2 regions of the Anaerobacillus alkaliphilus genome follow, and region 1 is predicted to be linked to the other one. Evidence: predicted binding sites of a transcription regulator. Region 1 holds the regulator's gene; the other holds the start of a gene.
What was found. The regulator LexA, encoded in region 1, represses DNA repair genes until DNA is damaged. The targets are predictions, from matches to a motif close to CGAACATATGTTCG.
Positions count from the first base shown of each region.

Region 1 (4,445 bases):
TTTATTTTTTCACTTGATAACATTTTACTAATCCTCCATCTATTGTTTAGACCTATAGTAAAATTTACAGTAACAAACCAACGTTTTCAACCTTTCTGATTAGTTTGTTCGTAAGTTCCATCGAATATTATATTTTTAAGAAAGAAAAAAAGCCTTAAGAGATTAATCTAAGACTTTATATGTGATTCTTTATTTTGGCGAGACCTTTGTATCCTCAGCGTTTATATATTCCTGGTAGCGACGATGAACAGTAGCTTTCGAAACGTCATACCCAAAGCCCCTTAGAGTAGCTGCAATTTCTCTAAATGTCAGTTTCATCGTTTTTAAGCGAATAATCTCCTCCAATGGAATTTCTTTCTTTAAACGGCCTCCTACATGTACATCACCTAGGTTTTCACTGGGATTATAGCCATTTTCAATCGCCTTCTTCATTCCACGTTTAATTTTAATATTGTGAAGCTTTCTTTGATATTCTTCTACAATACTAACAATATTAAGAACTAAAGTATCAGTTTCTGACAGTTTCAACTCACCTTTATCATTGATTGTTCGAATTTTAACTTGATACTTTACTAACTGATGAACGAGGGCTATCTTTGTATTTCCCCTCCCTAATCTGGTGTCATCCTGAATTAGTAATACCTCTGCTTTTTTATCCTTAAAATCCTCTAACAATTCAAAGATGCCTTCTCTCTCTATTTCGTAACCACTAGCTTTTTCCTCTATTACTTTATAGATAGGAAAGCCATTTTCTTCAGCTAAATGGATCAATTCTTCCTTCTGTCTAGATAAAGAAGAAGATTGTGCTTCTTTATTAGTACTTACTCGACAATAAATAATCGCCTTCATTTCTAACGAATTCCTCCTTTCTTTTTAACTGAGGAACAAGAAGAATTTGACCAGGATAGATATGATCACTCGTAAGATTGTTTTCTCTCTTTAATATAGTTATGTAGGAAAGGATAGACATTCCTTCTGTATGTTTACTTGCTATAGACCAAAGTGTGTCACCAGATAAGACTTCCACTTCTATTAATTCTTCAAATTCAGGCTGTGCAGAAACACTCACAGACATTAAAAGATAGATGATTAACACTACAAATATAGCCACATAGCTTATATCTTGAAATGAAATTTTTTGAATTTTAAACATTATAAACACTCACTTCCATAAATAAGAATATTTGTTCTCTATTATAATAAAACAGAACACTCGTTCTAGTCAATAGTTTTTAGAACTTATGTTTGCATATTTGAAGAGAGTACAGTATAATTTATGGTAAAGATAAGATAAAATGGGGTGCTACATAATGAATAAGGTATCGAAGCGTCAGCAAGAAATACTAGATTACATAAAAGATGAAGTTCGCAAAAAGGGATATCCACCATCGGTGCGAGAAATTGGTGAAGCAGTAGGATTAGCATCTAGCTCCACTGTTCACGGACACTTATCTCGACTCGAGAAAAAGGGGTTTATTCGAAGAGACCCCACAAAACCAAGAGCAATTGAGATATTAGATTTAAAATTAGATGAATTTGAACCTACTTCTCCGAATACTACCTATGCTCCGATTATCGGTAAAGTTACTGCCGGTGAGCCTATAACTGCCTACGAAAATATAGAAGATTATCTGCCACTTCCAGAGAAATTCGTTGGCGATGACAAAGTGTTCGTCCTTGTCATTCAAGGTGATAGTATGATTGAAGCCGGTATCTTTGATAAAGATATGGTTATCGTAAGACAGCAACAAACTGCCAACAATGGTGATATCGTTGTAGCTATGACAGAAGAAGATGAGGCGACGGTTAAACGCTTTTTCAAAGAGAAAGACTTTATTAGACTTCAGCCTGAGAATTCTTCAATGGAACCTATTATTCTACAAAACTGCGCAATCTTAGGAAAAGTTATTGGTGTTTTTCGTTCAGTACATTAAATACGGTACCTTCATTATTAATAGCAGAAGAATCAACTTAGGTTGGTTCTTTTTTAGTGTACATGGAAAAAAGCACTTGCCCCTAAAGGCAAATGCTCGTGACTTATCAACCACTATTAATATATCCAAATAGATATCATTTCATACTAATAAGTTAGCTTAAGTATAATATTAGTACATTCTTTTATAACTATAGTTAAGTTAATTTTAAGATGGAAAATACCATTCACTTGGGATATTACAATACTTAAAAATGCCACCAGTGACTAACCCCTTTTGTTGTACCAGCTATCTTTTATTCATGACTTCTAAATAACTAATTTCATTCTTTGCTTCTAATGAAACATTCTGATGATAGTAAGTAACTAGTGACGGATAAATTTCAAGAAAAACCTCATGTAAAATAGGGTCAAACTGTGTATTCATAGCCTCGATAATGATATCCTTGGCTTCTTCTAATGTAAAAGCATTTCTATAGGATCGAGTAGTAGTAATTGCATCAAAGGTATCGGCAAGTGCAATAATTCTTGAATGTAACGGAATGTCATCTTGACTAATCCCCCTTGGATAGCCTTTTCCATCGTACCTTTCATGGTGATACAATATATCACTGACAATTTCGTTTGGATATTCTAGTTCTTTTGCTAAATTAGCACCGAATTCAGAGTGTTTTTGAATCGTTTTATACTCTTCCAAAGTAAGCTTTCCATTTTTCGTTAGTATATCATTAGGAATATATACTTTTCCGATATCATGAATAAGAGAACTAATTCGCAATAAATCTAAATCTACTTTATAGCCTTTTTTCTTCATGTTACTACCAATAATCATTGCGTAATCAGATACACGAATTGAATGACCTCGTGTATACATATCTTTTGTTTCGATTGCTAATATAAGGGTTTTCACTGTCTTATCAAACATGTACGCTTGCTTAGAACTATCTACAATCATATTTACAAAAACACCGAGAACGACAATATAACAAATAATGTACGAAAGCTCAGTGACGATTTCAAATAAAAAACGTTGATCATAATAGCCAGCCATAGAATTTAAACTAAAGTGGATCAAAATTGAAGCAACACTGGTTCCATAAAAAACGTTACGATTTTTAAATAGCGTAGCAAATAACGGTAAGAAAATAACTGCAATCTGGTTAGCGAAAGGAGTAAACCATGTCAGAGCAACAATCACTACGCACATATTTATAAAGAGGAGATACCTTTGTATCATCGGTGAAAATTTGCGATAGATGAGAGTGAATGGTAAATACCCAAGTAACATAATACTTAGTAACTGATAATAAATGATATCAAAAGAGCCAACCCAAATGGTATATATGGCTGTTAAACTAATGGAACTTCCGATACAAATCATCCATAGCTTCTTTATAAACAGATTTATGTCTAGACTCATTGATGTTCACCTACATTTCACAAGGATAGTTATTTCGGGATAAAAAAAGACGAACCGAAAAAATGTTTGGTTCATCTCTTTTCTCTTTCGAAAGATGTTTTTCTACTTCCCCATAACTTCATCTATCAAAATTATAATGCAAAATGTGACAAACTTCTATATATTTTGACAAAAACTCCATATATTTTATAGTTATGCCCTCTATGAATATTAGCTATCTGATAGGCTCCCAATCAGTTGTTTCGCAATCTCTTGTCCATTTTCAATGCAATCAGGAATTCCCACACCATAATACGAGCATCCTGCTAATAGAACACCTGGATAATTTTCCTTAAAGTCACTCTCTAAAGTTCCAACAACCTTAGGATGTACAATTTCATAGTTTGGCATATTTTCGACCCAATCAGTTATTTCGTATGTAACTGGTTTAGCAGTAATTCCTAGACTTTTTTGTATATCATTAAGCGCTATGGTCAGTTGGTCTGTCACGTCCATCTGCTTTAATGTTTGAAAAGTAGGATGGCTACTTTTATAAAACAGACGCACTAGTAAATTACCACTTTCAGAAGTATGTAGCCATTTACGACTCGTCCATGTACAAGCATTGCATGATAACTCATCTGTATTAATAGTAATAAAACCGGTACCATCCGCTGGCAATACACTATCTGGAACATCAAACCCTAGATAGATACTAATTAACGAACTGTTTTTCAATTTAGAAAAATCTTCTTTAATTTTTTCATCGGAAAATAATGCTTGCGCTGACGCATGTGGGATACTTAAAATTATAGAGTCAACCTCTAACATTTCTCCATTTACTAAATGAGCGCAATAACGTTCATTATTTTTAGTTATATTAGTTATCCGTTGATTTTTTAGAATTTCTACCTCTTGCAAGTGGCTCTCGTATGCGTCAATGATTGAATCCATCCCATTTTTAAAAGAAAAGAACTTTTTACCACTTCCACTTTGGAATTTTTCCTTATTTGCTTCAAAACCTCTTATGATACTTCCGTATTGCTCTTTATAGTCGATGAGGTAAGGGAGCGTGGAGGAAATTGTTAATTCTTTAATATCTCCAGAATACAC
Region 1 covers NZ_QOUX01000046.1:205,285-209,729, forward strand. The annotation lists gene DS745_RS16205 (DUF896 domain-containing protein) at 1-23, opposite strand, end outside; gene DS745_RS16210 (YneB family resolvase-like protein) at 190-849, opposite strand; gene yneA (cell division suppressor protein YneA) at 815-1,153, opposite strand; gene lexA (transcriptional repressor LexA) at 1,311-1,934, shown strand; gene DS745_RS16225 (HD-GYP domain-containing protein) at 2,223-3,353, opposite strand; gene hemG (protoporphyrinogen oxidase) at 3,564-4,445, opposite strand, start outside.

Region 2 (4,445 bases), on a different contig from region 1:
AACTATAAGTGATGACATAGAATATCAAAAACGTAGTTAGGCGAAAGGGGAATTAGATTGGTTACCGAATTGCAATCTAGGAAAGCGCTGGATCGTTTTAGTGGGTCAGACTTTTTCGAACGTAAAAAAAATGATAAAGCATTAAGCCCGACCTTATCTTATCCATATGCTGAACAGCAGCTTTATCATCATCGTTATGAAGCCGTGACAAACGGTTCGTTTCTACCGGAAATGCTTCATACCAGGACTCAAGTTGCTCGAACTAACCGCTCATTGCTGGCTTCACTTAAAGAGGGTGGCTACATTTTTTATACTCGACACGCAGAAGCAATCGTTGGAGCTGATCAACCAAATCTTAACTTTCAAGATTGTTCTACTCAGAGAAACCTTTCCCTTATAGGTCGTAGACAAGCTACTGAATATGGGGAAACAATTCGTCGTTTAGCAATTCCAATCATGGCTCCAGTAGCATCTAGCCCTTTTTGCAGAAATATAGAAACAGCTGCTCTTGCCTTTGGAAGAGAATATATACAAGTAGATCCTTTCTTATATGATGTCTATCGATTAAGTACAAACATAAGTCCATTTGACCAGCAAAGGATCCTTGCTACTCTGAATTCAGTGCTAGAAACCCCGGTACCTGCTGGAACGAATAAAGTGATCATCGCTCACAGCTTTCCTGTAGGAATAGGTCTGGGGCGATTACCCAATATGGGAACTATCATTGTAAGACCACGTGGATACGGCATGGGATTTGAAGTCGTGGCCTATCTCACATTAGCGGAACTAAACAGACTTACTTGAGGATGATTGGAATAGCTAATGACATTAGAATGGCGAACTCAACTATCACAAAACCCTCCATCTACATTTCACAACGATAAAACACAAATGAGACTTAAATCACCTTAGTACAACCCAAAACAAAAAAGCACCTACACAGGTGCTTTTTCTATGTTAACTGCATGGTCGTTATGCAAGTGCCATCATCCTCAAAAGTCGAAAACTTTGACTCTACCATCTTATCGTCATGCTTAATTGTTATATTGAACGTTTTGTCCCTAGGTAACCAAAAGTCAATAAATCCGTTACTTAAAGATGTTAACTTTTCGTCAACTAATACATTACCATCAGTGTCTACAATGTATACTTCAAATTCAACTTCTACTAACTCTCCTTGACAACCTGTCAAGCTATGATTTTTTCAAGGATGCGTTTCATTAATATAAGGTGCAATTGAAACAAAAAACTCGTCTTCTGGCAAGTCATATAATATCTCGCTACCTGCGCTTTCTTTTACAACAAGTTGTTGAGATGTTATTGATGCTCTAAGGGCAGTTTTATTTCCTACACTATAATCATTCACTAATTCTTTAATGTTAGTATGTGTGTTCGCTTCATTATTGTTTTCACTAGAACAACCGATTAATAATGCTGCCACAAAAAAAGTAACTGCAAAAAGTTTAAGTTTCATAGACTTCACCCCCCTTTTTATCTCATTATACTATTTGAGCAATATTAATGCACTTTTATGCGATCACTTACACAATAACTTCAGAAGTTCACTTCATAAAAAGATATTGGCTCAATTATGATACCTATTTTTTAACCTACATTTGAAAGTTTTGTGAACTAACCAATCACCCTTTACGAACGTACATTCCTCTATTATAATAAGAACAAACGTTTGTAAAGGGTGATAGAGTTGGAAAATCAAGAGAGAGTTGATCATGATCGTTTGTTCAAACAATTAATCACAACTTTTTTTGAAGAATTTGTCTTAGCTTTTTTTCCAGACATTTATGAACACCTAGATTACAACCATATGACATTCTTACACCAAGAGGTTTTTACTGATATTTTAAAAGGCCGTAAAGGTGTTGTAGACATATTGGCTGAAACAAAATTACGAGGCAATGATACCATCATCTTAGTACATATTGAGCCTCAATCCACCTATGCTCATGACTTCAACGATCGCATGTTCTTTTACTTTAGTCGTTTATATGAGAAATACAGATGTCCCATTTTGCCGATTGCTATTTTTAGCTATGACGATATGAAACCTGAAACTGATTTTTTTCACATCCACTTACCATTCAAACAAGTGCTCTCTTTTCATTATTTTACAGTCCATTTGAAAAGAAAAAATTGGCGAGAATTGATCAACCAACCTAACCCAGTAGCCCTTGCATTACTTGGAAAAATGGGCTACGATCAAGATGAAAAAGTAAAAATTAAGCTTGAATTTTTACGTATGTTACTCAAACTAGAATTAGATCCTGCTAGACAAACATTGGTTGCTGGCATCTTCGAGAAATATCACATACTTTCAGTATCAGAAGAAAATGAATTAGATAAATACCTTAAACAAATACCAAATAACGAGGTGGTACAAATTATGGATCTTATGACTTCTTGGGAGAAAAAAGGTTTTGATCAGGGCATAGAAAAAGGCATAGAGAAAGGCATGGAAAAAGGCATAGAGAAAGGTATGGAGGAAGGCATCCAAAAAGGGATAGAGCTTACGAAAGTCGAAGTCGCCCTTAGTATGTTAAGGAAAGGCCTGTTTATTAGTGATATACATGAAGTTACTGGCTTGCCAGTGGAAGAAATTAAAAATTTACAAGAACAATCAAATATTTAATAAAGTTAAGGAACAAACGGTGTCGTCTGTTCCTTTTTGGCAATCCTTTCTAGACAAAATTGTCAATCTGTCCACAATTGGTGTCTACCCTGAAAATATTAACTAACAGGAAAGTTCACTTTCTTTTATTTTTAGTATCCTTCAAAAATATTTTCATCCATGTTCTAACTGTCACTGTGACAACCCGAATTTTCTTGTTTCACACTGAAACCATTTATTTTACCTAATTCATTTAACCTCTCTAGTATTCTCAAGAAAACCTTTTCCTCAACCGCACCTTCCCAAGCTCCATCACAAAAACGATCGGCTCTGACGTAATAAGTTAGAATTGCTCGTAAAAGATTAAAATCAGCGGTTTCTATTGCGTTAGCGAGCTCTCCATCCAGTTGTTGAGTAATGGATGTGTACTGCTTCTCCATGAGATTTGAACTGTATACCTCGTCGATAAATTCAAGCAATGCCTTATCATAACTAGGATAACCGATGATAATTTGTTTCTCCCTTGTTTCATAAGGTATCCGACATACCTTCGTTGCTACTTTAAAATAAGGGATGAATCTACAGAGTTTTCCAATTGCTTCCTTGTAAAAAGAGATATGCAGTGTCTGGCATACATGTTCAATATAGTTTCGCTTAGCAATTACATTTAGCCATTCTTCTGGGATACTTTCATAACCATAATGAAGTCCAGCTAATCCACCTGCTACCGCAGCAACACTATCCGTATCCTCTCCCATATTCACAGCTCTCAACACACACTCTTTATAGCTCCTTGTGTTCAAAAGACACCAGACCGCAGCTTCAATGGTATCAATTACATAACCACTACTATTAATTTGATCTTCTGGAAGACTAGCAAAACCTTCACTGAATAATCTCTGAAAATAGGCTATTTCACTATCAAACTTCCCATGTTCTTGGTAATAGTTCATTGCATAGGCAATTCCCTGCTCAACAGCTGTTGCAAGATCGCTTTCCTCGAGAATTTTTGCTGCAATAGTAATATAAATTCCACAGGCTATCTGACTTCGTTTATGACCATGTGTTAGTGCAGACACGTTATGTATAATCGTAAATGCTTCGTCTTGCTCGTAAAACTTATCTCCATAAGTTGATTGCAAATAGAATAAAATTGGTAGAATTCTCATGAGCGAGCCATTACCGTTATCGTATTCAGTGGTACCACCTGATTGTAGCGGCTTTGTACCATCCAAATAACGCTGCAACGATCTACTAGTCGCAATTCCAATATCAAAAGCCTCCCCAAAAGGAGTATAACTTCCCTCCTCATACCATTCCACGAACTTATTCATGATGTCTTCATAATTAAGTCCATCTAATAAGCTATCAACCAAGCATAGACTCATACTAGTATCGTCAGACCAAGTTCCGGCAGGTTGGTTATGTGTCCCGTAGGCACGCATACCAACGACAGGATCTTCTCTAAGTGTCTCTCTATTATGAAATTCAACCGGAACACCTAAAGCATCTGCCACACATAAACCCAACATTCCGTTAACTATATTGTTAGACATCCTATTACCTCCTATAGGCGTTTTTAATGTGCAAAAAATTTAATTTCTAGAGACCGAAGTGGCAATACCTTTTCTCTCCTGTACCTGACGAAACATATAAGCCTAAATGATTATTCAAAATTGCTCGCATAATTTGCTTTCCTTATTTTAACATTAATAACAGAAAAATCATCTGTTTATTCGGTAAACAAAAGGACCCTCCTTTTCCAGGATCGTATATTGCTAGTATTTCGTTAACATTAAATAAAAAAGAAGTAGACTAG
Region 2 covers NZ_QOUX01000047.1:106,273-110,717, reverse strand. The annotation lists gene DS745_RS20955 (histidine phosphatase family protein) at 58-804, shown strand; gene DS745_RS24980 (CueP family metal-binding protein) at 953-1,474, opposite strand; gene DS745_RS20940 (RpnC/YadD family protein) at 1,706-2,647, shown strand; gene DS745_RS20935 (ADP-ribosylglycohydrolase family protein) at 2,812-4,182, opposite strand.
Region 2: a site for LexA is predicted at 1,651-1,664, ahead of DS745_RS20940 (RpnC/YadD family protein). Genes of this name have one in related genera too.